Linked DNA regions of Stieleria sp. JC731. The protein of the gene in region 2 interacts with the protein of the main gene of each other region in a pairwise test. Links are inferred from orthologs where the notes say so. Each region holds a gene or a part of one and is shown on either strand. Other genes may lie near its edges. The genes, in order: rsfS and LOC67_RS06905.

Evidence for each region.
Region 1: the proteins of LOC67_RS06905 (region 2) and rsfS interact in binary tests that used the Escherichia coli proteins (3 or more experiments, as listed by UniProt). The link is inferred for Stieleria sp. JC731 from one-to-one orthologs.

The regions. Positions count from the first base shown.
Region 1 is NZ_JAJKFQ010000005.1:1,041,632-1,057,026, reverse strand. Bases 1-2,993 are described here. They hold rsfS (ribosome silencing factor), read right to left. Parts: upstream 1,723-2,993; coding sequence 1,279-1,722; downstream 1-1,278. Other genes in these bases: LOC67_RS14870 (Gfo/Idh/MocA family oxidoreductase), read left to right, coding at 2,293-2,993; argS (arginine--tRNA ligase), read right to left, coding at 1-1,187. Also shown: more of Gfo/Idh/MocA family oxidoreductase, read left to right, coding at 2,994-3,639; DUF481 domain-containing protein, read right to left, coding at 3,749-4,840; lactate racemase domain-containing protein, read left to right, coding at 5,089-6,357; rimI (ribosomal protein S18-alanine N-acetyltransferase), read left to right, coding at 6,757-7,233; (2Fe-2S) ferredoxin domain-containing protein, read right to left, coding at 7,413-7,802; ATP-dependent zinc metalloprotease FtsH, read right to left, coding at 7,799-9,820; ATP-dependent DNA helicase RecQ, read right to left, coding at 10,277-13,261; hypothetical protein, read left to right, coding at 13,726-14,418; hypothetical protein, read left to right, coding at 14,606-15,349. UniProt on the Escherichia coli protein: Functions as a ribosomal silencing factor. Interacts with ribosomal protein uL14 (rplN), blocking formation of intersubunit bridge B8.
Region 2 is NZ_JAJKFQ010000002.1:292,624-308,004, forward strand. The notes cover bases 4,600-7,578. They hold LOC67_RS06905 (ATP-binding protein), read left to right. Parts: upstream 4,600-5,486; coding sequence 5,487-6,671; downstream 6,672-7,578. Other genes in these bases: LOC67_RS06900 (hypothetical protein), read left to right, coding at 4,600-5,476; LOC67_RS06910 (DUF5682 family protein), read left to right, coding at 6,739-7,578. In the rest of the region: porin, read left to right, coding at 1-292; pentapeptide repeat-containing protein, read left to right, coding at 401-2,941; hypothetical protein, read left to right, coding at 2,945-3,268; hypothetical protein, read left to right, coding at 3,294-4,340; more of hypothetical protein, read left to right, coding at 4,355-4,599; more of DUF5682 family protein, read left to right, coding at 7,579-9,222; VWA domain-containing protein, read left to right, coding at 9,251-10,399; hypothetical protein, read right to left, coding at 10,556-12,256; DoxX family protein, read left to right, coding at 12,685-13,095; hypothetical protein, read left to right, coding at 13,302-14,213; hypothetical protein, read right to left, coding at 14,343-15,155.

The DNA.
Region 1 (15,395 bases), on a different replicon or contig from region 2:
GTGGTCGCATACAAAAACGCTCCGTCGCGTTTTTGAATGATCATCGGTGCGTCGAACTGATCCAAGAAGACACAGATCGCGCCGTCACTTTCCTTGGCCAACCCTCGATCTTGCAAATCATCGACCGTGGCCCGCAACATTGGGTGATAGAACGACTCACCAAGTGTGTGGTCAAAGCTGACATTCAAACGCTTGTAAACACGATTGATCTCGTCCTTACAGTACGGCAGGAACTGCTCCCAAAGTCGCTTATTCTCTTCATCACCGGCGTGCAACTTGGATGTTTCTTCCAATACTGCCGTCGCGATTTGCGCATGCTGGTCGGCGCGTTTCTTCGCATCGGGGTCTGACTCGATCTCTTGAATCGTCGCCTCAGCTTTCGTCAAACTTTCCTTGCATGCCGAGATCTTCTTGCCCAACGAATCGGCAAGCTTACGCAGTTTCTTCGCTTCCTTGCCTTCCGCCGAAGCGGCTTTGGATTTTGCTTCATCTACCTGCTGACCAAACGCATCAATCTGCTCACGCAGTCGCGGGAGGGAATCGACGGCCTTGTGGTACGACATCAGCTGATGGACCAACCGATACAGCTTTGCAAGTTCAGGCACCGGATCGGCGGCAACCACATCGGGATCGCCGAAGTGCTTGTAGCCATAGATGATCATCCCGAACTGTGTGCCCCAGTCACCCAAGTGATTGTCCGTGATGACCTCATGCCCGATGAACGAAAGCGTCTTGGCAAGGCAGTCACCAATTACCGTGGTTCGGATGTGCCCGACGTGCATCGGCTTGGCAACGTTGGGTGACGAATAGTCAATTAGGATCTTCTTAGGATCCTCGACCGAATCGACCAAGCATCGTGGGTCGTCCAGCATCGACGTCATCTTCGCGGCGATATAGTCATCGCGCAACTTCAGGTTGATAAAACCTGGGCCGGCAACCTCGGGTGGATCGCAAAGGTCATCAATCTTGACCAAGTCGACAATTTGCTGCGCAACGTCACGCGGATTCAATCCACCGACGAGCTTGCTGATCGGCATCGCAAAGTTGGCTTGGTAGTCACCAAACTTGGGATTCCCCGCGATTCGAATCATCCCCGAAAAACGCTGAACGTCATCAATTTTGTCAGCGAAGGGGCATTGAGAGATGGCGTCTGCGAAACGCTGAGAAAGCAATTGGGGAATGTGCATCGTTAGTCCAGAAAACCATTAGCGACCCAGATCCCGGTCGCGATAAAAGGGTTGATCGACGCTCGAGTGATCGGGGCGCTAGGGCACTGACCTACTGATCAGCTTTGACGCCAAGGTCTGCTAGTGGGATCGGCGTTCCGTCCGCCCACAGGGATTCCAAGTCGTAGAACTCGCGAGTCTCTTCGTCGAATAGGTGAATGACAACACTGCCATAGTCCAGAACGATCCAATGGCTCTCGTCATAGCCTTCGATCCCATAGCGTTTATCACCGAGCCCCTTTTCCAGGGCATCATCGATTTGTTCGCTGATCGCGTGCAATTGACGACGACTCTGGCCGGTCGCGATGACAAACAAGTCAAACTCGGCAGATTGGCCACAGACATCGATCACAGTAACGTCCTGCGCCTTGTTATCGAGCGCGACAGTGGCTGCGGCAGCAGCAAGTTTGCGGCTGTATTCGATACCGCGAGGACGGATGGCTCGCGAAGGGGCGACCATCGGATTGGTTGATTTGGTTGGTTGTTGTTCTGTCATTTCAAAAGTTTATCAGTTTTATGGCCGGTGTCATTAAGGGGAAACGACGGCTCGCACAGCTGGACTGACCTACACCTCGACTTCTTCACTCGACTGGCAGCGGCGGACTCGCGTCATTTTTCATACGGCCGATTTGCGAACGCACCAATGTAGTTTCGCCAGAGTTTTCCGACAGGCCAATTGAGGCGTTTCCCCCACTGGATCGGTGGATCTGCTACCACACACACGAAAGGTGATCGATTCGACCAGGTCGCTCGCTGGCTGATGACCATGGCCAATGTCGCTTCGCAGCAGCGCAACCTTTGCCCAATCCACACCACTCTGTGGGATCATTCGCCAATAGCATCACCGGATCAGCTGATGATTTCGCGAGCGCAATAGCTGCCCACGGGGTGTGATTACCGCTCACTGACAAAGAACCGATTGTTGGGTTCTGACGGCCCAAGTTGTCGTACACGCTACTGGCGCAGCGGAGTAGAATGCGAGTTCCTCCCTCCATTTACGATCTGGTGTGAGCCTGTATTAACCACACCAATTCCCGCCAATTTCACTGCCTAGGAATCTCTCGCAATGCAAGATCGCTTTGAACCGTCAAACAAACCGACGCCTGACACCAACAACTCGCCTACTCGACGCGAATTCTTGGTAAAAGGTTCGGCTGTCGCCTCCGGTATCGGCGCCACTGCACTTCATGCCCCGGCGGTCCACTCAGCAGAACCAGCCGCGGCAAACACAGAAATGTTGCGAATTGGGATCGTTGGGCTTGGTGGTCGTGGTAGCGGTGCGCTCAACGACACGATGACGATCAACGACAACATCAAACTTGTCGCCACTGCGGATATCGATCCGGCAAAGCACGAAGGCATCTTGCCGCGTCTTGCTAAAACCTTTGGTGAAAAAGTCGATGTCAGTTCCAGCAAGAACTACGTCGGGCTAGATGCCTATAAACGCATCCTTGATGATCCCGGAATCGACTTGGTGTTGATGACAACACCTCCTGGCTTTCGCCCCTACTACGTCCTTGAGGCAGTCCAAGCAGGCAAACACGTTTTCGCGGAAAAGCCATCTTGTGTTGACCCAGAAGGTTACCGAACTTGCTTGGTAGCCCATAACTTGGCCAAGGAATCAGGAACCGCAATCGTCACCGGGACTCAGTATCGACGTCAAACCAATTACGTCGAAGCGATCCAACGAATCCATGAAGGTGCGATCGGCGACGTTATCAACATGACCGCCCGCTATTGCAGCACCGGCATCTGGTATCGCCCACGCAAGGAAGGCATGACTGATGCCCAGTATCAGATCTACAACTGGATGCACTTTATTTGGTTGTCTGGCGATCAGATTGCCGAGCAAGCCGTTCACAACGTCGACGTGATGAACTGGGTCATGGGTGGACCACCGGAATCGGCCTACGCCGGTGGCGGACGATTCACTCGCCCCGACGACAGCGAGATGTGGGACAACATGTCCGTCGACTACACCTACTCAGGCGACCGACAAGTCTCGTTCATGTGTCGCCAAATCCGCGGAACACAGTCCGAAGTCGGTAACCGCATCTTCGGATCCAACGGTACCGCTACGATCCTCGGCAGCAACGGCGGGGCGATGATCTATGACAAAGACGGCAATGAAATCTGGTCGATGAAAGGCAACATCCAAGATGCCTATCGCCAAGAACACAAAGACCTTGTCGATTCGATCCGAGCCGGCGAGCCAATCGTCGAACTAAAAGAAACCGCCGACAGCTCAATGACCGCGGTCCTTGGACGAATCGCAGCCTACACCGGGAAGAAGGTCGACTGGAAATTCTTGACCGAAGAATCCAAGCTCAGCCTGTTCCCAGAAAACCTCAGCTACGACAGCGAGCTTCCTGAGCCAAGCTTTGCCGTGCCGGGCGAAACTGAATTGATCTAGCCCCGAGTAGCTGCTGATCAGAAACTAACGCGAAAGGCCAACACAAGTTTTCAGAAACTGGTGTTGGCCTTTTCTATTTCAATCGTCAAAGCTTCAACAAGGCTCGCTGTTAAAACTTGATCAACAACAGCATCGAATAGTAGACGTCATTGGGACGAGCCCCCTGAGGGGTGCTGTCGTAGCGATCGGTGACGGCAAGTTTCAATGACAAGTTCTCAGCCTCATCCAGCAAGATCTCCCATGCCGCATCGGCGACCAACCGATAGTCGGAGAAATCTTCCCAAGCAGGAAAATATTCAAGCTTGCCTTTGATCTTGTTGCGTTTGTTGACTTGAAACTCACCCTCGGTCCCAAAGACAGCTTCCGGCTTCCAATCATCATCCGGGGCACCGAACTCCTTCGACGCACCGGCACCAAACCGAGTCGCAAAGGTGGCCGAATCACTCCGTAAAAAGTAATAGCCCACACCGCCGTTCATATTCAGACGCAGATCGAACGCTTTGAACTGATCCCACTCCGCGCCGAACTTGCCAAACGCTGACCAACGCGAACTTTTAAACATCCGATCATAATCCAAGTTGTAGCGTCCGTTGTCTTCTGTTGTGACGCCACGATTGGTCGCTTTGCGATAGTCGAAATCCAAAGCCAATGTGTATTGATCCGTCTTGCGTTTCATTTCCAGACCCGTTTGCAACGCCAACGTTTTAGAGTTACCGCTGCTACCATCGAGCCCAAATTCGGCATGATTGACCCAACCTTGTGTCACCCATTGCCAGGGAACCTGGTACCACGACATCGACTCTTCCGCCAAAGGCATTTCCTCCGCGGTCTGCCCTGATTCGATCGCACTGCCGATCGGCAACTCCGAGGCCGGCCCATCTGCGACCAAGTTTCCTGGATCGACCAATGGCAAATCCATCATCGACTCGGGAATCGGTACCGGAAGATTTGCACTGACGGTCGCGACTTCGGATGACGGAACGGCGGTTGTCGGTACATCGGTTGGCGGTGCCTGAACACTACCGGACAACGTGGCTCCCTCCGTCGCTGGGGCTTTACCGGGAAAGGTTGCAATGCCCATCTGCCACAACGGAATTTCCGGTTCTTGGGCGAGCGTCCGCTGGGAAGCTGAAACAACCAAACCGATCACGGCGAGGACCGCAATTAATCGTTGCATCGGGCTTGTAACAGAGCTTTTCATCCGAGATTGCCATAGGTTCCGAGGAAGATTCCAGCCCCTGGGGTAGCAAACCTGCCCTGACAAAGTCAATCGAACTCCCAGAGGCCAATATCACCAGAGTCCAACTCCCAGGGCAGATCTCAATCACGCGGAGTTGCCAAAGGACCATGCCGGCTCGCGGTACCGGATCCCTACTGGCTGCTACATTGCTGTGTTCTTATCCTTTCCATTGCCCTATCCGCTTCCGCAGCCCTTCCCCACCTCGCCTAATGACGACTTATTTTGAAACCGGCAGTGCGTCGACCTCGTTGACCAGTGACGACCTTCGCGAAGCCTTGCGCGAAACGTTTGAAAAAATCGGTGCCCCCAAGAAAGCTTTGCTGCTGCCGCCCGACCATACGCGATTTTTCAGCCGCGCCGGTGAGATCACCTCGCTGTGCTACGAGATGCTCGGCGATGCGATCAAGGACATCATGCCGGCCTTGGGAACACACAGCCCGATGAAGCCGGAACAGCTGTCACACATGTTTCCTGGGGTACCGCTGGACCTGTTTCGTCCTCACCGCTGGCGTGACGATGTCGTAACGCTGGGGACGGTCCCTGCTGAGTACGTCGCAAAAGTAACCGACGGGCTGTACAACCGACCCTGGCAAGCTCAGGTCAATAAATTGCTGCGTGACGGTGGACACGACTTGATCTTTTCGATCGGTCAGGTCGTTCCTCACGAAGTCATCGGGATGGCGAACTACAACAAGAACATTTTCGTTGGCACCGGCGGCGCCGAAGGGATCAACGAAAGTCATTACTTAAGTGCCGTCTACGGTATCGAACAAACACTGGGGCGAGCCAACACACCGCTTCGCCAGATCCTTAACTACGCTCAGGACCAGTTCTGCAAGGAACTGCCGTTGCTGTACGCACTGACGGTCATCCAGCAAATGCCAGACGGCAGCCTGCACACTCGCGGCCTTTATATTGGCGACGATCACGAAACTTTCTTCAAAGCTGCCGAGTTATCGCATCAGGTCAACATCACACACCTCGAAAAGCCACCTGAGCACATTGTCGCCTATCTCGATCCGAGTGAATTTAAAAGCACCTGGCTGGGTAACAAGGCGATCTACCGGACAAGGCTAGCGATCGCAGACGGCGGTCGGCTGACCATACTTGGCCCAGCGGTCGAAGAATTTGGCGAGGACCACGAAATTGACCGACTGATCCGTCGTTATGGTTACCTGACCAAAAGCGAAATCGTCGGTCTGGTCGAAACGAACGAAGATCTCGCGGCCAACCCATCCGCCGCAGCCCACTTGGTTCACGGTTCCTCGGAAAACCGTTTTGAAGTCGTTTACGCGGCAGGAAAACTGACCGCCGATGAAATCAGTTCCGTCGGATATACCCCTGGCGACATCAACGAATTGATGGCCCGCTACAACCCTTCGAAACTGACCGATGGATGGCACAAAGATGTCGACGGCAGCGATTACTACTTCATCCAGAACCCGGCTTTAGGGCTTTGGCAAGCTGCGTTGAGTTGACGAAATCTTTTCCTGTTTTCAACTCATTTTTCACTTGGCGGCAAATCGACATGCCAGTTGAATAACACCGCCCCACATGAGCGACGCTCGTACGGACCAGTCGGTCGATTACACCTGACCACCGTACGAAACGACGTGACAGAATTCCACCGACGACGACTGATCTCGGTCAGCCAGGAAAGTAAGCCTAATCCGTATTGGTTCACTCTGGACCGTCTGCTATTTTCCCGTGAGAACGGCAAACGGCACGATGAACGGGACGATTTGCTGGTTTGGTTGACGGATTAAATTCGATTCCCCGCGCATTTCGGAGCGCTGGCCGGGGTAATCGTCTCGCTGGAAAGGAGACCAGAAGTGAAACAAGCCAAAGAAACCCCGGTCTGTGTACATATTCGTTGGATGATTCGCCGCGATATGCCATCAGTCCTCGGTATTGAAAAAGCATGCTTCGAATTCGCTTGGAACGAAGATGACTTTATTCGCTGCCTTCGCCAACGAAACTGCATTGGCATGGTCGCCGAAAAGGATGATGAAATCGTAGGATTCATGATCTACGAATTGCACAAGAACCGGCTGCACATCCTGAACTTTGCGGTTCACCCCGACCACCGACGTGATGGTGTCGGAAACGCAATGTGCAGCAAGCTATTCGGAAAGCTCTCTCACGAGCGACGTAACCGAATCATGCTCGAAGTACGCGAAACCAATCTTGAAGCACAACTGTTCTTCAAGTCCCTCGGATTCCGAGCGATCAGTGTCCTACGTGATTTTTACGACGACACCGTCGAAGACGCCTACCTTATGCAATATCGCTATCAGCCCAACGCGAACGAAATCGCGCAACCGGGCAACCGCATTTCCCGAATGGCTGGCTAATCGAGCTAGCAACCAATCCGGACACCAAACACTCCGTCGTGCAGCCCTGACTGCACGGCGGTTTTTGATGCGCAAACGACTCGTGAATGTGTCAAAGCATCGAAAGCAATCGCTTCGCTGCCATCGGCCTTGCGAGCCTAGGCACCAATGATTGATGCCCCGCGTTGATGCCAAACTGCCTAATTTGAAACCGCCTTCGAAGCGATAACAAACTCTTTGACCACCTGCCCCTGAGCAAGATGCTCGTCAAAGATGCGATCAATCACTTTCGGAGTACAGAAGCCGTACCAGACATCATCGGGCAACACGCCGATGATCGGCCCAGCCTTGCAGATATCCAGGCAAGCTGACTTGATGCGCAAAACCGGTGACTGCCCTTTCTTCCGCAATTCTTTGCAACGCGACTTGAGGTGCTTCCACGCCTCATTCATCGCATCGCCCTTGCAACATTTCCCGGTTTTGCGATCCATGCAGATCACCAAAACGTGTGTCGATCGTCCAAACCCAAGCTTGACCGCTTTCTTAGCAGCCGAAGCGACATCGGACTTTACCGGCTGGGTGTCACTCATTCGTCGCGGTTGATCACCGGGTTGGAAATTCCCGCGTCATTGACTTCGGGCGATGAAACCACACCTTCGGGTTCGCAGTCTTGCGACTTCATTTTCCGCTGGATCGATTCGCCGATCAAAGTTGTGATCTGCTCTTCGTCCAGCTCCTCTTGCTCGACCAACTCTTGCGCAATTTTGTCCAAATCGGAACGATGCTCGCGAAGCAGTTGCTCGGCACGCTGATCGGCCTCCAACAAAATTCGCGACACCTCTTCGTCGATCAGTTCCTGCGTATGCTCGCTGAACTGCCGCTGCTGGTGCATTTCGCGGCCCAAGAACGGATCTTCGTCGCTCGTTTTGTAGCAAACGGGACCAAGCTTAGGACTCATCCCCCACGTGGTCACCATTCGCCGAGCGATGCCGGTGGCGCGTTCGATGTCGTTTTCTGCACCGACAGTTGGTTCGTCGTAGATGATCTTTTCGGCCGCGCGGCCTCCCAAAAGAACGATCAGCTGGTGCTCAAGTTCTTTCTTGCTGACGTTTAGTCGGTCTTCGTTTGGCACATACTGCGTCACCCCGAGTGCTCGACCACGCGGAACGATGGTGACTTTGTGAACAGTGTGAGCGCCGTCGAGGTGCCACGCGGTCAGTGTATGCCCGGCCTCGTGGTACGCCGTTTTTTCCTTTTCGATGCCACGCAAAACTTCTTCGCGTTTGGCTCCCATCAGGATTTTGTCACGGGCGTAGTCGAAGTCATCCATATCGACTTCTTTCTTGTCATTACGAGCGGCCCACAGAGCTGCTTCGTTGACCATGTTCTGAATATCGGCACCGGTCAGACCAATCGTGCCGGCAGCCAGACGATCCAGTTTGACATCGTCGGCAAGCGGGACGTCACGGACGTGAACTTTGAAAATCTCTTCACGGCCCTTCATGGTCGGACGGTTCACGGTGATGTGACGGTCAAATCGCCCTGGACGCAAAAGTGCGGGGTCCAAAACGTCAGGCCGGTTGGTCGCGGCAATCACAATGACAGCTTGGCTAGGCGTGAACCCATCCATTTCGCCGAGAATCTGATTCAACGTTTGCTCACGCTCATCATGGCCACCGCCAAGCCCGGCACCACGCTGGCGCCCGACCGCGTCGATTTCGTCGATGAAAATAATGCCTGGACTGTTTTGCTTTGCCGTTTGGAACAAGTCACGAACACGGCTGGCACCGACGCCGACGAACATCTGAATGAACTCGCTACCGTTGACCGAATAAAACGGCACTTCGGCTTCACCAGCCACAGCACGAGCCAACAGAGTCTTACCGGTTCCGGGAGGTCCGTTCAGCAAGACGCCTTTGGGAACTCGCCCACCCAGCTTTTGGAACTTATCGGGCGTTTTTAGATAGTCGACGATCTCTTGCAGGTCAGCCTTCACGCCTTCCAATCCGGCGACATCGCTGAACGTAACGGTCCTTTCGTTGGCTTCAAATCGTTTCGCCGGACTTTTGCCGAACCCCGACAGAAAGCCACCGCCCATGATGTCGTTCCGTGTTCGACGGATCATCATGAAGACAAACAGCAGCAGTAAGATGGGCAATCCGACGAAGATCAGCAGCTGGAACATCTCTCGCGAGTTGTCGCGATCACGATATTCGAATGGAACATTTGCCTTCGCCAAGTCTTCTTCGAGACGGGCAGCCGATTCGGAATCGAGCGACCGATTGACAAAGAACTTCTTTTGCAGCTTAACCGGGTTGCCGTCGTCATCCTTTTCGTAGACTTCGCGACCGTCTTTGATCACGGGCGGTGCGGTCGGTTCGGTTTTAAACGTACCGTAGACGCGCCCAGCGCCGATGCTGACGGACTCGACGTTACGCTTGGTTAGCAGTTCGTTCCGAAAGAAGCTGTATTTAACCCGAGACCCGTTGTCCTCGGTTCTCCAAAACAGGATCGCGAAAGCCGCCAAGATCACCAACGCGATCAACAAACCGCTGTTTCGACGTGGTGGATCGCTTTTTGCTTCCGGTTCTTCGCGACGATTTTCCATAAGTGATTTGTTTTAAGTGCGATGCGTTCCGTAGCGGACGCAGATTTTAAGTAGTACAGATGATGCCGCTAACACTGTTCGAGCCCCGAATGCGACCTTGCATTGATCGGAACGTTTGTGAAGATCCTAGCGGGCGGTCACGTCCAACCTGCTGAAGCGGTATTGATCCTTTGATCTTTGTTCCGGTTCATCAGGCTTTGTGTCGAGCAACGAACGACTCCGACGGACAGACTCCAACGGACATTCGTGGCAGACCTTGCGGACTTGGTTCGGGTCAGCAAACCCGATGCCATTTTCCAACGCTCAAACACGATTACCGCCTAGTGCCAGTTTAACGGCGTGTCAAAACATGGGTCGGGGTTCCGCAGGGGTCAGCTACTGTTGGGGGCACATTCCGTCGTGATTCAACGAGTGACGTTACGATTGTATCAATTTCGACGAAAAACCGAATCCGGCTCACAGACGCCAATTTGGCAGCACTCGACGCCCGGCAGATTCCGCTTGTGACAAATGTGTGTCGACATCGGCCCTCCCCAAGTGACGAATCTCGCACACCTCGTCAAAACTGAACCCTTCGGTGAACAGACGCCAAGTCCAGTAGGCATCTCGATCACTCACGTTCTCGATTGATGTCTGCTCCAATGATGGCTGCTCCAATAATGACTGGGCGCCAGTCGCCACGCTGCTATCCGCTGGTTCAGCACGACTGACCGGATGATGCTCTTCCACTTCCGACTCAGACTTTAAACGGTCGACGATGCCAGCAGCGGCTCCCGACGATTCACGACCCGTCGCCACGGGATCATCACCTTGCTCCGGCTGCAAAGACAGATGTTCGCTTTCGCTCGAACGAATCACTTCAAGGATGTCGTAACCGTGTTGCTCCATCGTCGAAGGCCCGATGCCGGAGATCTCTTCGAGTTCGCTGCTCGATGCCGGACGAATTTCCGAAAGGCGTTGCACCGTCGCGTTGCTCAATACACGGAACGCTGGCAACCCTAACGCGGCTGACGTTCGGCGACGCCATCGCTTCAGCGCATCGGCGACCACCTGGGAAAGCTTCTGCTCCGGACTTGTCAGATCATCAAGCGAAATACTGATCCCGCTAGACACAGCAGGCTCACCGGCTTCGTCAATATTGGTAGCCGGACTTGCGGCCGAATTCGTCTCTGGCACAGTTGTTTCACTTGCATCAGCGCTGCTGGGCTCAGTAGCAGCATCGTCGGTGTCATCAAACTCGGCATCGCTTGTATCCAAAGCACTGGCTGACTCCAAAGCACTGGCTGAATCGCTTGGCTCACCAACATCAGCAGCTTCGATATGTCGTGAAGCGATCACCAAGGACTTCGCCAGGCTTTTGCTCAGCGATGCAAAAAACGAAGGGGGCAACGCGGTGCGTAGGTGCATCACTTCCTTGCCGAAATCGCTGATTTCAACTGTCGGGCGTCGCTGGTCCACCTCTCGTTGAACCGCCATTCCATGTTCGATCAAAGCGTCGATCACCTTGCACAATTGGCTTTGCTTCATTTCTGAAAGCATGCCATAGGTGCTCAGCCGGTTCAGTTTCCACTGAGCCATCTTTTTGTTCTGCGAACCGCACAGCATCTGCGCGATCATCGTTTTGCCAAAGCGACCGTGCATTCGGGTAAAACCACTTAGAATCACACGGACACCGCACAAGATCGCCTTGGCGTCAGCATCGTCGACTTGCAGTGTTTTGCCGGAAGCCTGCGATTGGCCGACACAGCAACGATCACATTTGCCACAATTCTTGCTGTCTGGGTCGCCAAAGTAATCCAGGATCACACGTTGGCGGCAGCCTCCGCTGCGGGCAAATCCGATCACGGCGTCCAGCTTTCCATACTCAGCCGCTTTCCGGCGAGCCAATTCTTCGAAGTCGATTTTGACCATCTCGAAGGGCACGTCACGCTGGATGAAATGGACCGCACGGCCTCGGAATGGAGGCACATAATCAAATCCCTTCATACGTTTCAGCTCACGCAACGTTCGCATCAACTGGTCACGGCTGACGTCGGCCTGCTTCATCAAACGATCCGGCCGAACAAAGACGTCTTCGAATCGACGTTTGCCAACGAATTGCTCGATGGCTTTCATCACTTTCCGCCGCGTCTTGGCTTCGCGTGGAAGGTAGTCAAGCATCGTGGGCGTTTGACTGTCGATTCGCAGCATCAATTGATTCTGACTGCTATCCAATCGCCGCAGCACACCGGCTTTCGCAAGCAGAGACTCCGACATGCCAACCGATTCAGCGCTTTCTGCCCCAACCGCATCGCGGACCTGTTCCAATGTCAGTTCGATCGGATCTTCGGGACGTGACAAAAGGTATTCGTAGACCTTTTGAACGATCTCTTTGGACGGATACCGGTTCTCGATAAAGTATTCTTGCGTGTATCGGTCGCTGTAGGAAAACAACAGCTTGCAGGCACTTTCCAGACCGTCGCGTCCTGCACGACCGGCTTCCTGATAATAGGCTTCTAGCGTGCCCGGCATGTTGTAGTGGACGACGTATCGAATGTCCGCCTTGTCGATCCCCATGCCAAACGCGTTGGTCGCGACGATGGCAGCCAAATCGCCAGCCATAAACTTTTCCTGAATGATCCGCCTCTGCTCGGATTCCATACCGCCATGGTAGACGCCTACCGGACGACGTAACTTTTCAGGCAGCCACTCACCAACAGATTCGCAGTTGCGTCGTGTCGCCGCATAGATGATTCCGGTACCGGATTGCGACTTGATGAACTTCAGCAGCTGCTCCTGTTTCTCAGCTTCACCTTTGCTCTGCTGGACTTCGAGAAACAGGTTGGTCCTGGCGAACCCTTTGACGAAAATTTTTGGAGACTCTAACTCCAAAATCGAGCAAATATCTTCTCGCACAGCTTCCGTCGCTGTCGCCGTCAGAGCGATCGTCTGAACATTCCCCAGGTACTTTTTGCGCATCTTCCCCAAACGCGCATAGTCCGGTCGAAAATCGTGCCCCCATTCGCTTACACAGTGGGCCTCGTCGATCGCTAGCAGGCTGACATTGCAATGCCCAAGCGTTTCTACAAACTGACCGTTGCGCAATCTTTCCGGAGCGATGTAAACGAGTTTCAGCTCACCTCGTTTCATCGAGTCCATGACATCCTGCTGTTGTCGCAGGTCGAGCGTCGAATTGATCAGATCGGCGGGGATTCCCAGTTGTCGTAAACCGTCGACCTGGTCTTTCATCAGTGCGATCAGGGGCGAAACAACGATCGTGACTCCGTCGCGAGCCAACGAAGGAAGCTGATAGCACAGACTTTTCCCACCGCCAGTTGGCATCACACACATCACGTCGTGTCCGTCGGCGACCGCCTCGATGACTTCCGATTGTCCTTTGCGAAATTCACGCAGTCCGAATCGTCCGAGTAACTTCGTGGTGTCCGTCGCAAGCGTGTTCATTGACCGATCCGTGCAAATTGGCGATGTGTTCCAGCGAAAGTATACGAAAAAGCCCAATAATCAAAGTCGTGTGGCCGGCCGAAACGGTACCTCAGGATGGCTAGTGCTTCGTTCAAACTCGATTTCAGGATTAGCGTATGGCGTTAGCCACGGTTCCAGCGCAATAACCGGGGCGAACGCCCCTCGGCTGATGACCCGAACCCGTATTTTCATATCGAACGAAGCACCTGGACCTCCGATGAAGCCTCAAAATCCCTCGTTTACCACGGGCGTTGGCTCATGGTTCGCGTGCGCGAGCTGGTCTATACTACGTGACCCGGTCACGTTGGGCACTGCCGAACGGGTTTCGCGGGACACCGCTGTTTTTTTCGCCATGACGTTTGCTTCTGTTGGCAGAACCGGTGGTGCGAACACCGCATAACCGCGAACCACTGAACGACCGATCCCCTCGTCCAAACAGAGCCATGGTCTCACAACTACATTTTCGATCCGTGGCCAAGTTCGGCTATGTGGTCGCATTGCTTTTCCCCACCCTCGCCCCCCACACGTCTTTGTATGGTCAGTCACCAGACAAGGCGTTGACTGAAAAGTTCAGCGAGGATTTCGAGTCCGGGACATCACGTTGGGAGTTTCTCGACCCCAAAACGTGGAACCACAACGCTCAGCACGGCTCCATGGCGATTGAGATCACCGCTCGTGAAAGTGAATACAAGCCACCGGTTCGTAGCCCTCATCACGTGGCGCTGATCAAGGATCTTTCACTGGGAAGTTTTGAACTCACCTTCCGAGTTAAAAGCACCAAAGACACCGGGAACCACCGCGACTGCTGTGTCTTCTTCAACTACAAAGACGACCAGCATTTTTACTATGTACACCTCGGGGCAAAGCCGGACCCTGCGAGTGGTCAAATCATGATCGTCAACGAAGCTCCCCGAGCGCCTTTGACTAAAAATGAGAAACGCACACCATGGGACGACCAGTGGCACCAAGTCAAACTGATCCGTGACGTCGAAACGGGCGAAATCAGCATCTATTTCGACGACATGGAAAAACCACACATGCAAGTTGTCGACAAAACGTTCTCCAATGGGCGGATTGGAGTTGGATCATTCGACGACTTGGATGCATTCGATGACATCAAAGTGTTTGCGAAGTAGCAGAGTGCCTCGCGTTGCTACACCGTGCCTTCATCAATGGTGATTTGCCAAACGGTGCTTTGCTCGCGATGTAATACTGCGATTGCCAAATAGCCAAAGTGTCGATCGGCAATCGCCCTTTCCCCCAACAATTCACCTGGAACCGATTCCAACTATCGGAATTGCCCCCAAGGACAAATGTTTGCTTATGAGTGATTACGGCATGTTCAGCGATGACTTTTACATCAACATGAACTTGGCTACCGAATTGGATTTGCCACAGAACCGTGAATCCGTGTTGCACTTTTTTGAACAGGTCCGCCGCCGATTTCCCGAGATGGCAAACTTCTATTCTCGGGAAAAGTCCGAATACGTTCTCGAAGAAGAAAAAGAACGTGGTGCCTATCGCTGGGTTTCGTCCGAACCACGCCGACTGAACAGTGGAACGGTCAACCCCGAGTCGATCGAGTCCGCGTTCGAACTGCATCGCACCATCTTGGAATTGGTGCCATACGAGTTATCGATTACTCCGCTGGACTGTGAATCGTTGAGCGTGATGTTCGGCTTCGACTTTGGGTATCGCGGCAACCATAACGAGATTCTTACTCAAGCGATCGGCGTGGCACCGGCGCTAGAAAAACTGATCAGCCAACCGTACGGCAAGGTTCTCTCCAACGAGCCTTCGATTCAGTTTTCTCTGGATGAGGAATGTCGAACACAGTGCCGCGTCAGTTTCGAATCACGCACGACAGCCTATCAAGTCAGAACAGGTGAATACAGCGAAGACCAATTAAGCGTCTACATGACCGTGCGCCGTTTCGATAGCCTCGGTCCCAATGAGGCGTTTCATACCGAGTTTTCACGATTGGCTGCCCTCGGCCGAGACCTGATTGACGAGTTCTTGGTCGGCAACGTTCTTCGCCCACTGCAAGAAGCGATCTCATTGCATTAGCCTCATTTCACAAACGCTTCGTTCCAACGCGATTTTTGGATTAGCC
Region 2 (15,381 bases):
ACCTTTGCCGCAAAGCAGCCTGGAACAGCATGGCTTCTACGTCGAAGGCGGTCGGTTCCTGATACCCAAACGACTCGATGCGAACCTTCGATATTCGCAGGTTAGTGGGATGTTTGGAAACGGACTCGAATATGCAGTTGGCTTCAATTGGTATCCGCTGTCTGTCCCCCAAGTCAAAGTGACGTTCGATATTACAGAGTTAGACAGCAGCCCATTGCAAAGCACACCGAGTGATATTTTGGTCGGTGACGATGGAACGTTATTCCGGACACAGTTTCAGGCGGAGTATTAGGCCACAAATTCAGTAGGTCACTTCGTAAAAAATCCTGACCTGAAATCCTCACCCGAGCCGCGCGGCACCTGGTTGTGCTGTACAACTTAGGCTTTGGAGAGGACAACGATGGCGAAGAAGAAAAAAGCGGCGGCGTCAAAAGCTTGGTTCAAACCTCGGTTCACAGGTCAACGGCTCTGCTTTACTGGCAAGCCTGGCGGCTACGGCGACTCTCGAGCGGATTTCGAATCATGGGCTCGTGATGAAGGCGCCGAGATCGAAAAGACCATCAACGATAAAGTTGACCAGCTAGTCGTGCTAGAAAAAGGCGCGACCGCCGGGACCGTCAAAAAAGCGGCTGCCCTGAATAACAAGGGCGCGGCGATCGTCACCATCAGCGAATCTGACTTTCGCGAAGCGTTCGTTCCTGACGAAGACGAAATCGTTGCACTCGTCGCCGCCGGTGACCTAGGTCGCCAGCGATTGCAGGAATTGTTTCAACGCAGCCATAGCTATTATTATGGGAAAGGCGAATCGATCGACCTGACATCGACCAATCTTCGTGGTGCAGACCTTGTCGACTTAAACCTTCGCCCAGTCAAGCTTGATGGGGCCGACTTGCGTGAGTCGCATCTCAAAACGCTCGAAACGGGTATTCTTCGCAGTGTTCGCATGGACAAAGCACATGGCGAGCACTTTCGACCATCCGGGATGACGAACTGCTCCTGCAAAGCCGCGAATCTGCCACATATGTTCGTCGGATACCAAACCTACGGCAACAAACAAGATCTCAGTGACTGTGATTTCACAGGCGCGAATCTGGACGACTCCTACTTTGGCTACGTTAAAGTCATCCGCACGACCTTCAAAAGGGCCATCCTGACGGAAGCAGACTTCCCAAGCGCCAGCCTTACCGAAGTCGACTTCACCTCGGCTGACCTCAGCCAATCCGAACTTACGAATGTCACAATCAAAGATTCAGCTTTTACCCGCGCAAAGCTGTGCCAGGTAAAGCTCTCACATTCGACGCTTACCAATGTCAATTGCCGCAATGCCGATTTTACGGGTGCCAGCCTGAACGGAACCGTCTTCAAAGACGTGGATCTGACCGGTGCAAAGTTTGGCGACACATTGTTATTTGGCACCAAGTTCGAAGGCACCACCGACATTTCGAAAGCCAAGGGACTGCAACTGCCAACGATAACCGCAGTCAAAACCGGCAAGGCATGTCGTGACCTCTCGGCGATCGTCAATAAAGCGGATGCGATTTCGATCACCGGTGCGGTTCAATTGAAAAGCGGCGTCGTTCAAATTGAAATCGACAAAGGCAATTACTATCGGTCGGACTTCGTTTCCAAATTCTCTATCGAGATCGACGGTTCGACGATTAGCGATACCACCTATCTCAAAACCTTTACGAATGCTTTGAAGCACGCGGGTGAGAACTGGGGACATGGCGAACTGAGGTTCGAAACCATCAAAGTCAAGTCTTCCAAAAGTGCTGTGAAAGGCAAAGCATTGCAGGAAGCTGTCATCGCAGCACTCGCCGAAGTGTTTGATACCGATATCCCTTCCGATGACGACCTCAAAGCAGCAAAGAAAAAGTCGCAGGCCAAGTCAGATCAGATCAAGCAGGACTTGCTCGATGAAATCCGTGGCGGCAAAGCCGGTGTCGCAGCATTCAACGCCCGCGACAATCAAGTTCTTGTCGACAAGAAACAAAACCAGCTTCGGAATGAAGACTTCTCATCGGCAAAGCTAGCCGGATTATCGGCCGAAAGCTTTGATTTTCAAGGAAGCAAATTCAATTCAGCAGCCCTACGCAAAGCAGATCTGCAGTGGGCGAAGCTGAAGAAAACCGATTTCAGTGCTGCTGACCTGCGAGATGCAAACTTGAAAGGTGCCGTCGCAACCGAAGCGACCTTCAGTCTTGCAAAACTGCAGAAAGCAAATCTCGAGTGGTGCACGCTCGACAAAGCTAACTTTGAAGGCGCCGATCTCACCGGAGCAAACTTGGCGGACGCTAGCTTGAAGGGCACTCAGTTTGCCAATGCCAAACTTAAAGATGTGACTTGGGAAGACAATGTCTTTGACGAAAAGACAGCCTTCCCCAATGGTTTTGAAATCCCTGAGACATTGAAGTTTGCCGGTATCGGCATTGACCCGCGCATTGCCGAAGCGTTGCCGTCAATCGATGAAGAAGTCATCGACTTTGATAGTTTCATGGATCGGTTGAAGCTGACGGTTGACAAATCCCGTTTGTCCAAATCCATGAAAATGCTCAAGGCGGATCGCTTTGAATTGTTTTCTGAAGTCTCCGATGAAGCATTTCGTGGTGTCGTCAAAAGCCAAACCGATGCCTCGCTCGTCTATTCATGCCAACTGACGTCGGCAGGCGAATTCACCTGTTGCACACAAAACCTAAACCCTTGCGGCGGGCTGCGTGGTGCGTTGTGCAAACACCTGTTGGTTCTAATCGTTGGCTTGACCAAAGGTGGAATGCTTGATGCAAATAAAGCGGCAACATGGGCGCATACCAGCTTGGGTAAAAAACCCGAGCTAGACAAAGACCAAATGTCGGAGGTCTTGCTAAAGTACAAAGGTGCCGAGGCGGGAGAAGTCGACTGGCGTCCGATGGAAACGATCCCCGAAGATTACTATGCGTTCTAATTGATGTCAGAAGTCGACGAAATCGTGCAAACGATCAGCCACCTCCAGCGGCTGTTCGAAGATTTGGCCATTCGCGGGTTGCGGACTTGTGGTGCCGAACACTTAACAGTTCTTCGAAATCTATGCGATGAGCTAAACGGGATCGGCGCGAAGTACCTGGGCAACAGTATCGATGAATTGATTCGATCGATCGAAAACGACGATCGTGCCGCTGCGTCAAAGCTATTGCGTGCCCAATCGACCCTTCGTACGTTCGAGCGAGTCCTTACACTACAAGTTGCTCAGCAGTTACTCGTCAGCAGCACTGTTTCAAATCAGCACTGCTAATCAGTAGCGGAGAGCAAGTCGAGTCATGAGCAAAAAGAAGAAAGGCAAAAAGCACCTCTTGTCCGGCAAGACTGTTGCCTTCTTTGGACAGTTTTCTGACTGGCCCAGATACCATGGTGGCAGCCCTTGCGAAGTTGTCAAACGCCTCGGTGCATCCGTCTGCACGGACGTCGACAGCTCATTGGACTTTCTTGTCATCGGCGACGGACGTCAAAAAGGTCGAGCAACGGCGATTCGCAAAGCGATCAAACTAAATTCCAAGGACGAAGGCAGTATCGAAATCCTTGATGAGCCTGCGTTTCGCGATCTCGTCCGCTTGGACATGGCCGAAAAACGTTTTGCATTTTGTGGCGGTTTCGATTGCTGTCCACAAGACTTCGACGCAAAGCTGCTTTCCCAGATGGTCGAAGCGGTTGGTGCGATCGTCCAGCCAGAAATCGATGAATCGCTTGACTATCTTGTCGTTGGCAACCGTCGCGCCAAAGGGAAATCCGCCGCACAGCGTGCGGCGACAGAACTTAAAGACGCAGGAGCATCGATTGCCATTATCGATGAAGAAGGATTCTTGGAACTGGTGCGACAAGAGATGCCCAAAGAATCGGACGAGATGTCCTTCCCGACGTTCGTTGGCAATCTCTACAGTGTTGTCAACGAAAAGAAGATCCAACGTGCAATGAAGATGTTGCAGTCGGAGAGCTTTCAGCTGTACTCGATCCTTGACGATCATCATCTAATCGGAGTCGTCAAAAGTCAGACGAGGGACGACATCGTCTATGTTCCGTACTTGGAAAACAATGGGCGGTACGGATGTACGACGACCGATCTGTCAGACTGCATGGGACTACAGGGAAGTCCCTGCAAACATCTTCTTGTACTGATGATCGGCTTGGTTCAAGCGGGTGAATTCGATTCAAAGTTGGCTTGGACATGGATTCGCGATGCCGGGAGACGCAGTCCCAAACGCGATCTCGAGTTCACGACAAAAATTTTGCTGCAATACAAAGGTGTCGTCGCCGGTGAAGTCGATTGGCGACCGACCGAAACGATTCCCGAAGATTACTATTCGTTGTAGCGACCGACGGAATCATGAAGCTGCCCCAAGATGATCGCCAAAAACTGCTACGACTCCTCGATGACGTAGCTAGTTCGATCGAAGAATTGCTGTTGACCGGACTGACAACGGCATCGAAGTCAACGCGTCAAACGCTTGATGTCTCGTTCCGCGAAGCGTCACGGATGCGATTGCTGCGACTGGGATCGACGCTGCGTGCTTCCAACGAAGAACTTGGCCGATTCACCGATAAAGACCCTCGTTTTTCAGCCAAACGTCTGACGTTTTTCTTGAATCGTGCCTGGATGTTGTGCCGCGGTCTTTCGCATGCTCTTGCTGAAAACGACGAAGACGAGTTTGACCGTTTACTCTGGGTACCTGCGACCGAACCGGTAAAGAAGCTGGAACTGGTCACGGTGGGTGTCTCGAAGAAAGAAGTCCAAAACGCCTACTGTGCCTTCGAGTTTCGTTTTCGAACGCTCTCCAAATCCGGCAAGCGGATCCCCAAGCATTATCGCTTAGTTTGGTCCTGCATTTTCCCAATCAAGCCCGGAACCGAGATCCCTGCCGAAGGCTTCTTGCATTTGCCCCAGCGGCAAAAGTTCAAAGCAAGCGACCTCATGGAAGGCAACAAGATCACGATTCAAAACTGTGCAGTCGCCGTTGACGATTTCGGAGGTGGACGGATCAGCCTGAACGAAAAGAGCACCGTCGAAACTGGCGAAGCATTTACCGATTGGGAGTCGCTTTTCCATTGGGATCTGGAATCAGCCATCAAACGCATTGAACAACATGAGACCAGCCCATTCGATCTAGACATCGAAATGCAAGAAGAAGTCATGTTCGATCAATGGACGATGGAAGCGAAAATCGATCAAGGTCGTGAGGGACAAAACGTCTACCCACTGTCCGCCAACGGCTTGCACCTCGACGCTGTCGTCTCGCAAGCGAACGAAGGCAAAGCCCTTCGAAAGAAACTCGATGGCTACCGAAAAAAGAAAACCAGACCAACGATCTTTGGGCTAATGCACTATGAAATGTGCCGACTGATCTTTCAACCACTCACCGTGTTCGAACCGGACGGCCCGGTCCATCTGATGATTTCTGAAGATAAAATCGATCGCGCCGCATTGCTACAAACACTGAAGTTCACTTGACGCTAGAGCCATGGCAAAGAAAAAGACTGTAAAGAAGAAGGCCGCATCACGAAGCGGTACAACACAGCCTGCGAAGTCAACCGAACAAGTTCGTGAACCTGCCGAAGTTCGCTATGCGGATCAGATCGAATCCCTCATTCAAAATGATCAGACGACACCGCCAAGGGCCTGGCGACTATCACCGCGTGCTGTCCTCGATTACATCGTTGGTGGTAAAACGCTAAAAGCGACCATCAATGGCAAGTCGCAGCAGGTCGAAATCACGCGGAAGTTCTTCGGCGACGATTCGATCGTTGAACGGGCGATCGTCACACTGGCTTCGGAAAGGGCGCTGCTTTTAGTCGGCGAGCCAGGAACCGGAAAAAGCTGGCTTTCGGAACACTTGGCTGCCGCGATCAGTGGCAATTCGACACTGACCATACAAGGGACCGCCGGAACCACCGAGGAGCATATCAAGTACTCCTGGAACATCGCACGTGTGATTGCCGAAGGCCCTACGCCCAATAACTTGATCCCATCACCGACCATGGTGGCGATGCACTCCGGCGGTTTGCTCCGTTTCGAAGAAGTCACCCGTTGTGTACCGGATGTGCAGGATTCCCTCGTTTCGATCCTTTCGGACAAAGCGATCGCGGTACCGGAATTGCCGGATGCGAATATGGTTTGGGCCAAACCCGGCTTTAACGTCATCGCAACGGCCAACTCACGTGACCAAGGTGTGAACGAATTGTCTGCGGCGCTAAAGCGTCGTTTCAATTACATCCACATTCCGATCGTCGCCGATCAGAAAACCGAAGTCGAGATCGTCCAACAGCGTTCGGCAGAATTGATTCAGCAGTACGAACTGCCCGTCCAAATCAGTCCACCCATTATCAAAATGCTGGCGACGGTCTTCCGTGAAATCCGCAACGGAAAATCATCCGAAGGTGTCAGCGTCAAACAGCCCACCACCACCCTTTCGACGGCCGAAGCGATCGGATGCGCACTTGACGCCGCATTGCACGCCAGGTTCTTTGGCTCAGGCAAAGTGAACCCCGGCGACATCGCCCGAAACATGATCGGGTCGATTGTCAAAGAAGACACCGCCGACTTAGCCGTTCTGAAGGAGTACGTCACGATCGTTGCTAAAAAACGTGCGCGTAGTGACAAGGCTTGGCAAGAATTTCATGACGCGATCGTTTCGCAGCTGAACTAATTCGCAACGCAATTTGTCTCGATCAGTTGCCTGTTTGCTCACGAGACAACCGAAACAAAGGTTTCTTATGTCGATCAGCGAATTTGAATCTGCTGCCGATCAGATCGAAGTCGATGTCCAGGCCGTAGCAAGGCTTGTCGATTCGGTACTTTCCGCAGATCTCTATTGGTTTCCGGTTCGTCACCATTCGCCATCGGTCGCGAAGCACCTGGAGATGGCGATCCATGCGCGAAAGCCAAAGTTGATCTTCATCGAAGGTCCTGCCGAAGCCAACTCGCTGATTCCTTTCATAGTCGATAGCCAATCAAAACCGCCGATCGCGATTTATTCGTCCTATCGCGATGACGATAACGTGCTCGGTTTGGCCGGAGTCGCTAGCCCGGCCGAGGACATCCCGCCTCGGTTTTCGTGCTGGTACCCGCTGCTCAGCTATTCGCCCGAGTACGTCGCGATGTTGGCCGCGAAAAAGGTCGGTGCTGAAGTCCGCTTCATGGACCTGCCACACCATGCATTGTTGACTCCAGCGGATCAATTCATTGAACATCCGCAGGAACCTGTCGAACAAGAAGCTGACGAATCAAAGCCAGTGATTCCAAAGCAGGTGATCCAACGGGAAGACGAAAGCCTCTTTGTCGAAAGCAGCTTCTATCAGCAACTCGCAAAAGCGGCGGGCTACAAAACATGGGCCGAAGCCTGGGATACGCTATTCGAATCGCGTGATTGGAAAGATGACGTCGAAGCGTTCCGACTTGAGATGGCGACGTTTTGTGCAGCCGTGCGATCGACGACGAGTCCCGATCGCATCGCCACGGACGGAACCTTGCCACGCGAACGATTCATGATGCAAACGATTCGTGAAACCTTAAAAAGCCAAAAGCTGAAACCTCGCGACGCGATGGTGGTCTGTGGTGGATTCCACCTTTTCCTCGACCAAAATGATGATCAACCACCACCGGTCCAACCCGAAGGCACTCTTTACAGCACAGTCGTTCCATATTCGTTTTTTCGTGTATCCGAATTGTCCGGATACGCCGCAGGCAACCGAGCACCCCAGTTTTATCAGTCGATGTGGGAACTGACGAAGTCGGAACAACTCGATGACCTGCTTGCACAGTATGTCGTCGCGGTCCTCAACCGGGCTCGCCGCAGTGGCGAAAGCGTTTCTTCGGCCGACGCAATTTCGGTAAGCCAGCATGCGCGGATGCTGGCACAGCTTCGCGGCCGTCCAGTTCCCATTCTCGATGACATCCAAGACGCATTGGTGACGTGTTGTTGCAAAGGCAATCCGCAAGATGAAGGGACGCAGCTTTTAAAGGCGATCGACTTCGTCAACATCGGAACCAAGGTTGGGCGGGTCACGGCAAAGCTAGGTCGATTGCCGATCGTCAATGACTTTTACAGTCAGATCGATGACCTGCAGCTCGACGAAGTGATGGGAAAAGAGAAACAGCTCACCGTTTCGCTGGATAAACGTGACAAGCAAGACGAACGACGAAGTGTATTGCTGCATCGACTGTGTTTTCTAGAGATCCCACTTGTCAAACAGATCGATGCCCCGAATACGGAATTTGCGACAGGCACACTTTTTAAAGAAAGGTGGTCGCTGAAATGGAATCCAAAGGTCGAACCGACGTTGGTCGAACAAAACCTTTATGGAGATTCGATCGAAGCGGCCGTATTGGCGAAATTGCATGAAGAAGTCGCACGCGATGAAGGCCATGCGGGGCGAACTTGTGGCCATCTCCGTCGATCGATCGAGATGGATTTACCCAACTTGGTCGCTGAAGTGCAGGTCGCTTGCGGTGACGCAATCGATTCGGATTCTCGCTTTGTTTCGTTGACAACGGCGCTCGGCCACCTGCTTGTCATTGATCGCTTTGCAACCTATCGAAACCTCCGACGTGATGAACTGCAGGAACTGATAGTCCTGGCATTTGACCGTGCTTGCTTCTCAATCACGGACGTCTGCAACGTTCCGGAAGATCAACAACCACCAGTCATTGATGCGTTGCTCTCGTTAGCCGACATCATGCTGAAGAGCGAAGGAGATCAATTCAGTCGTGATCTTTTCGCAGAAAACGTCCGCAGTGCCGCAGAAGAATCGACGGTCCCATTCTTAAGAGGTGCCTTTCTGGGGATGCTGACGGAGATCCGTTCGCTACCCGCCCAAGAACTCGCCAATGAGATTTCTGCGTACGCCTCAGCGGCCCCTGAGCAGATGATACACGCAGGCGACTTCCTTGACGGAGTGATGAGTGTTTCTCGGACTTCGATCATGCTCGGCGCGGACTCGTTGGTTTCTTCGATAGACGACTTGCTAAAAGCCGCTGACTGGGACACGTTCTTGATCATGATTCCAAAAATGCGTGCCGCATTCGAAAGACTGCATCCGGCACAGACCGACACATTGGCGCTTCGCGTCGCCACCTCCTACGGACTCGCCGAAGAAGCATCTTCGTTGACGGAACTGAACACTTCGCTCGAAGCGGCGGCGTTGATCGCAAGCATCGATTCCGAGGTAGCAAAGATCATGACCCGTTGGAACTTCTAAGCATCGGAATTGGAGCACTGAAATTTCAATGAGTATCAACCCAGACGATCACCATACGCTGGCACGTTGGCGGCTCGTACTCGGACGCGCCGCCGAGTCTCATTCGATCACGTGCGAGGGAGACGATCAGTGCGCGAGGATTGAGCAGCTTGTCGGTTTTCTATTTGACGAGCCTTCAGATCCTGCTCAATCCCGCGGTCGTTCAAAGACTCGGCAGGGAGGACTCGGCAAAGGCCGTGCTTTGACCGTTCCCGAATGGGTCGACCACGTCGCCGAACTGTTTCCCCACAGTGCAAAAGAGATCCTTGAAAAAGAGTTGGTACAACGACGTGGGATCTCAGAACTACTCGATCAACCAAAACTATTGGAAAAGATCGAACCGAATATGGAACTGGTTAAAACGCTGCTCACTCACAAAGATCTACTAAACCCCAAAACTCGGATCCTAGCTAGGAAGATTATCGACAAGGTTGTCCAAGAGCTTAAAGAGAAGATGAAGGTTCAAGTCGAGGCGGCGATTACCGGAGCGATACGTCGCGACAAGCATTCGCCACGTCGTGTTTTTCGCAACCTCGATTTGCCAATGACGCTGCGGCGAAACCTAAAGAACTACGATTCGAAAAGCGGACGACTACTTGTCGACCAACTCTTTTTCTTTGCTGCGGAACGCAACAAACGCCCATGGCACATTATCGTGACCGTCGACCAGTCGGGATCGATGTTGGACTCCGCAATTTTCTCTGCCGTGATGGCTTCTATCTTTGCCGAATTACCCGCCGTGAAAACCTCGTTGGTGCTATTTGACACCGACATTGTGGATCTGTCTGACCAAGTCGGTCAGCCCGTTGACGTTTTACTTTCGATTCAACTTGGCGGCGGTACTGACATCACACAAGCCTTGCAGTATTCGCACCAACTGGTTCGTGAACCGGCAAAATCAATTGTCGTTCTGATTACAGATTTTTACGAAGGTCGCGCAGAGAATGACCTTGTCCGACAAACCCGGGCGATGGCCGATTCGGGTATCCGTATGATCGGTCTGGGAGCATTGGGCTATAACGCGCGACCGGAATACAACCGTTCAACGGCACGCAAATGCCGCAAGGCAGGGATGGACATCCTCTCGTGCACGCCAGAGAAGCTGGCCGAATGCATGGGGCAGATCATCCGAAGCTGACTGCGAATCGAAGAAATCGCAATCGACATTAACCAGTGTAGTGGATCTTGTTAAAGATCCTGCAGAAGCTAATCCATCATTCCAGGATCTTTAACAAAATCCACTACGCCAAGATCCGCCTTGCATCTATTTTGCGATCGACTTGTTTGCAGACGATCAGTTTCGCATCTTAATAAAGCCGGATGCGAACTTTCCGGCCGCTTCAAAGACTTCCACAGGAATAACAGCGTTCGCTTCGACTTGCCCAGACTTGATTTCAACGGTCCAACCCACCGGTGGAGTCGCAGGAAACTCTGGCAACTGAAATCCCTGGGGTGAGATTTCGCTGATAAGTTGGCTGGCGAAGGTTGCCGTGCCAGACGGACTCCAGTAGCCAACAAATTGTGGGCTTGAAGGCAACATTGCGGAGGTCGTTTTGATGTATTCACTTTCGGATAGCGATGCACTCTTCCCATCCGATTCCCATGCAGCAACCAGCATGTCGGGACTTGTGTAGCCAATCAAAACTGTTTTGGCATCCACCGCCCCGGCATACATCACCAGTTCATTCGCGCCGAACATCTTGACCATCATCGCGTTCACCATCGCTTTTTGCTCAGGCGGAACTTGTGTCATCTGATCGAATGGCATTGTGATTTTCAGAGCACGATGGCCTTGTAGTGTTACCTCTTCGACATTGATTCCATCCAGAAATGGAATGTCCGCACCCTCCATCTTGGCTTCCAATTCGTTCCAGTAGCTCACGTAGTCATCGAGATACTGATTCGCATCAGGCACAACCATTGTGACCGCCGCTTTTCCGTAGACGGGCGTTCCTGGTTCACCAACACCCAACACAAACGCCATCCCGTCAAAACTCTTGAAATACTTTTTGGACAGCTCGATCATTTGGTCGATCTGCGTGGGCGTCATGTTGTAGACCTGCGGCATCGAACGCATCATCACAGCTGACAGATCCAGCATTTTCTTGAACCCGCCTTCGGGAATCGTCGCCCCAACGGCAACGACGAATGGACCATCTGGAATCCCTGGCAACAGATCTTTTCGACTGTCCGGAATGTCTTTCAGCAACGATGCAAATTGACTGGTAGGCTTCACCCAAAGATTCTTCGTCACACGAAGTGAACTCGACTCATCAATGCGAAGCGTAACCGAGAAGGCATCGAGTTCTTCACGCATGTAGGTAAACATGTTGTCATACATGCGCAACCCGGCCAACGCAGGATTGTCTTCACCAGCTTGCTCCGCAAAGACTCGCATCATTTCACGCAGACCTTGCTGCGCGGCAACCGTGACTTCCTCTAAACCGTGCGTTGTCATCAACAGCGCGATGTCATACTCATTTTCAGGTTGTGCGATTTCGCTACCGGAGGAAACTTCGTACTTCAGTACCTTCTCTAATGCGAACCGGTCTTCGGTCTGAGCGACAATCGCATGCGTTCCCTTCTTGGCTAGGCATAGCTTTTTGCCATTGAAGAGCCCTTCCGTGATCCCTGATTCGTTGGAAGCATTTTCGAGCTGCCCTTTCAGTCCGTCGTAGTCATTTACTGGAACAACTACAACGATTGAGACATGTCGTTCATCCGGGTTCTCCGCTGGCAAGAATGCCACCACAGTGGTTCCCGTCGTATCCAACGTTTTCGCGACATCGGGTTGTGTTGCCATCATGCCTAGGAAACTTGGGATCGGCAGCTGCATACGCTGTCCCAAAGTTTGAATTTTTGAATCCAAAGCCTGTGCATCAGACACGGCAATGTATCCGTAGGCATCGCCAGGAATCTGTTTCGTAATCTCCGCAGCATCGAGGGATGCCGACGCCATGAGGCAAAGCAGCGAAGCAAAGCATACGCCTCTCATAGTTTTTCTCCAAAGCATGGTGGTGGGGGAGGGATCATCAAGTTTACAGCACCCCGCTAGCTGCCAGGTATGTATGGACCCCAGATGGACATTCATGAAAGGCCGAAACGGCAGCCCCGCCGATCGCAAATTCCAGTCATTTTTCGCATCTTTGATGCCCTAACAGCCTGTCAATTCTCCATTGGCGCCCTTCACTGCCTCTGAAGGCAGCTTTCTTTTTCGCTGGTATTGTGGTCCTCCAAGGCGACTTTCAGAGAGATCAACCGACATAGCAGACGCGAGCGTCGATATTTGACGTCGCATTGCCGATCCCAGCAAAACTTTCTTGTCAGGGAATGATGGCGGTCTGTAAGAACCCATGAACATTCCGGTAGATGCCTTTGCGTCTCTTCATCCTTACTCAGCCCCTCAACACATCACGACGGTTAATGAATCGCGATAAATTCAGCTCGATCGGACTCCTCGTACTTCGCCTTGCCTTCGGTTGCTTTATGCTCGTCCATGGATGGCAAAAGCTTTCCGGCTTCAGCGAAATGTCCGGTGGCTTTCCTGATCCACTTGGTGTGGGAAATCAGCTGAGCTTGGTCATGGCCATCGGTGCCGAGTTCGGGTGTTCTCTTTTGTTGCTGGTCGGGCTTGGAACACGCCTGGCGGTGATCCCCTTGGGCTTCACGATGATTATCGCGTTGTTCGTCGTCCATGGGGCGGATCCGTGGCAAAAGAAAGAGCTTGCCGCATGCTACCTAGCCGTCTACATCACACTCTTCCTAACTGGTCCGGGACCACTCTCGATCGATGATCTGATCCGACGCCGACGTACTGCGACGAAAAGCAGTTAGAATTGCCGAAGTAAGATGCTCACGTTTGGCCGAATCACCTTTGGACCTTCGTGCCATTGCGTTCAATCGCCCCAACCTGCCGCGTCTACTCGGCGTGTCGGGATACTTCGAAAAACAGCAGCGAGATGTCCGCCAACGCCAGTTCCTCACCATGCTTGTCCGAGAAGGCTTCGACTGAATTCGTCATCACGCCGCGATGGCGAATCTTGACTGTCTTTTGCGCTGCGATCTTGGTCACCTTGATATCGCCAGAACGATCGATCGCTGACGAACCGCCAACGTATGAAGTCACCGCTCCGCCGGCTAAACTGGAACTTCCCGCCTTCTACACCAAGTATCTTAGCGCGGGCGGATACCCGATCGTCAGCTCGAGCGTCGTCAGTGACTTCGCTTTAAAAGAGGCGGCGTACTTGATTGATATGATGCTTGCCGAACGCCCCGACCTTCGGCAAGCAATGATCGAGAGCGGGTCAAGGTTGATCGTGATGGGGTATTCAGAAATGACCACCGACATTCCTGAATACGCAAACCTTTCGCCAAAGGATTACTGGGACGCTCGGGCACGCGGACTGGGTGGATCTCGACGGCAAGCTGTATGCTCATGCGGCGAAGAAAACTTGCTTGCCTATCGTGGTGACCCTTACCGAACCGAAAACATTCTGATTCACGAGTTCGCGCACAACATTCACTATCGCGGCCTCGTCAACATCGATGACACGTTCGATGATCGTTTAAAAGCGACCTATGATCGTGCCATGGCAGCCGGCCTTTGGGCAGGCAAATATGCTTCGGTCAACCATGCCGAGTATTTTGCCGAAGGCGTCCAGTCTTGGTTCAACAACAATCGGCCGCCTGACCATGACCACAACCATGTGGACACCAGAATTGAACTACAAGCCTACGATTCGGGTCTGGCGGCGGTTTGCGAAGAGGTCTTCGGAAAGACCGCGTTGGTCTACACCAAACCGGGAACACGCTTGACAGACCATTTGGCAGGTTATGATCCGACGCAGTCACCGCAATTCCGTTGGCCGGAACGCCTGACGAAAGCCAAGAAAGAGATCATGGACGAGATCAAACGCCAAGGCGACAATCGCCAGCAAGACTACAAGAAGTAAACACCGGCGGGTGTAACGGCGTGCTCTGCATGCCGGACGATCAGAAGCAATAAGTCATCAGAACGTTGCCGTGCTAACTGCCGCAACCATCCTCAACGAAAACTGCGGCAGTCGATCGTCCTCGGAAACTTACTTGCGGCGGCGACGAACGCTGACGCAGGTGCCTGCAACAAGGCATGCCAAGAATGCACCACTGGCAGGTTCGGGAATGGCGGTAATCGTTCGCGATGCCACCACGGTGCCAGTGTGGTAAAAGAAGTTTCCGCCACCACCATCGATCGTAATGTCATACGGAATCGTCAGAGTTTCGACATCACCAACGAGGCTGTAACCAATATTGCCGAAGTTGGTCATGGCTAAGCCATCATCAATGATCCGACGTTCCGCGTTGTCAATTCCGATTGCCGCAGAGTCTATTGAGGTGTAGCCAACGACATCCGCGGTGATTCCGGAATTCAACCCGCCAGTCACACCCGATCCGGCAAACGTCATCACATGATTGCTGATCGACAAATATGCCAAATTATTAAAAGTCAAACTGGCATTGGTTGTTCCTGCCGTGAACTGTCCATCACCATTTCCATTCGGATCATAATCGCCGTTGGAAAGGATATCGTCGAAACCTTGAGCGAGTGATCCGCCGGGGTTTGGAAAGTACTGCGATGCGGTTCCCGCGTCAAAGATGATGTTGCTTGTTCCGCTGCCGCCTGATTCGCTGAAGACGATCGCACCACCACCGAGGGTCACGGTCGCATCAAGGATTCCCGACAGCGTTGTCACGCTTGATCCCGCCGAAGTTTCCGTCAGCGTGCTCGCGCCGAAGTCGAATCCGAACGTGTTCGAGCTGCTGGAGCTGTCAATTGTGTAGATGGCGGCCTGCAATTGTGAAGGCAATACGGTGGCGATCACCGCACTTAAAACCATGGTCAAACAGAGCTTCATCGGACTAAATCTCTTCGGGGAAAGAGTGACGCTGAAACACAAGGAGTACACGAAAGGCACCCGGCGGGTTTTCAAGTGTATCTAAACGGCCAAGCGACAACCTGTTGATCCGAAAAAGAAGAAGGAATTTGTTGACGTTGCTTCCTAGTCGCCAGGCTCTGCCGTGCGACGTGCTGCCAACTAACAACACCCAACCGCGGCTCAGTAGTTGCCGTCCCCTGAGCCG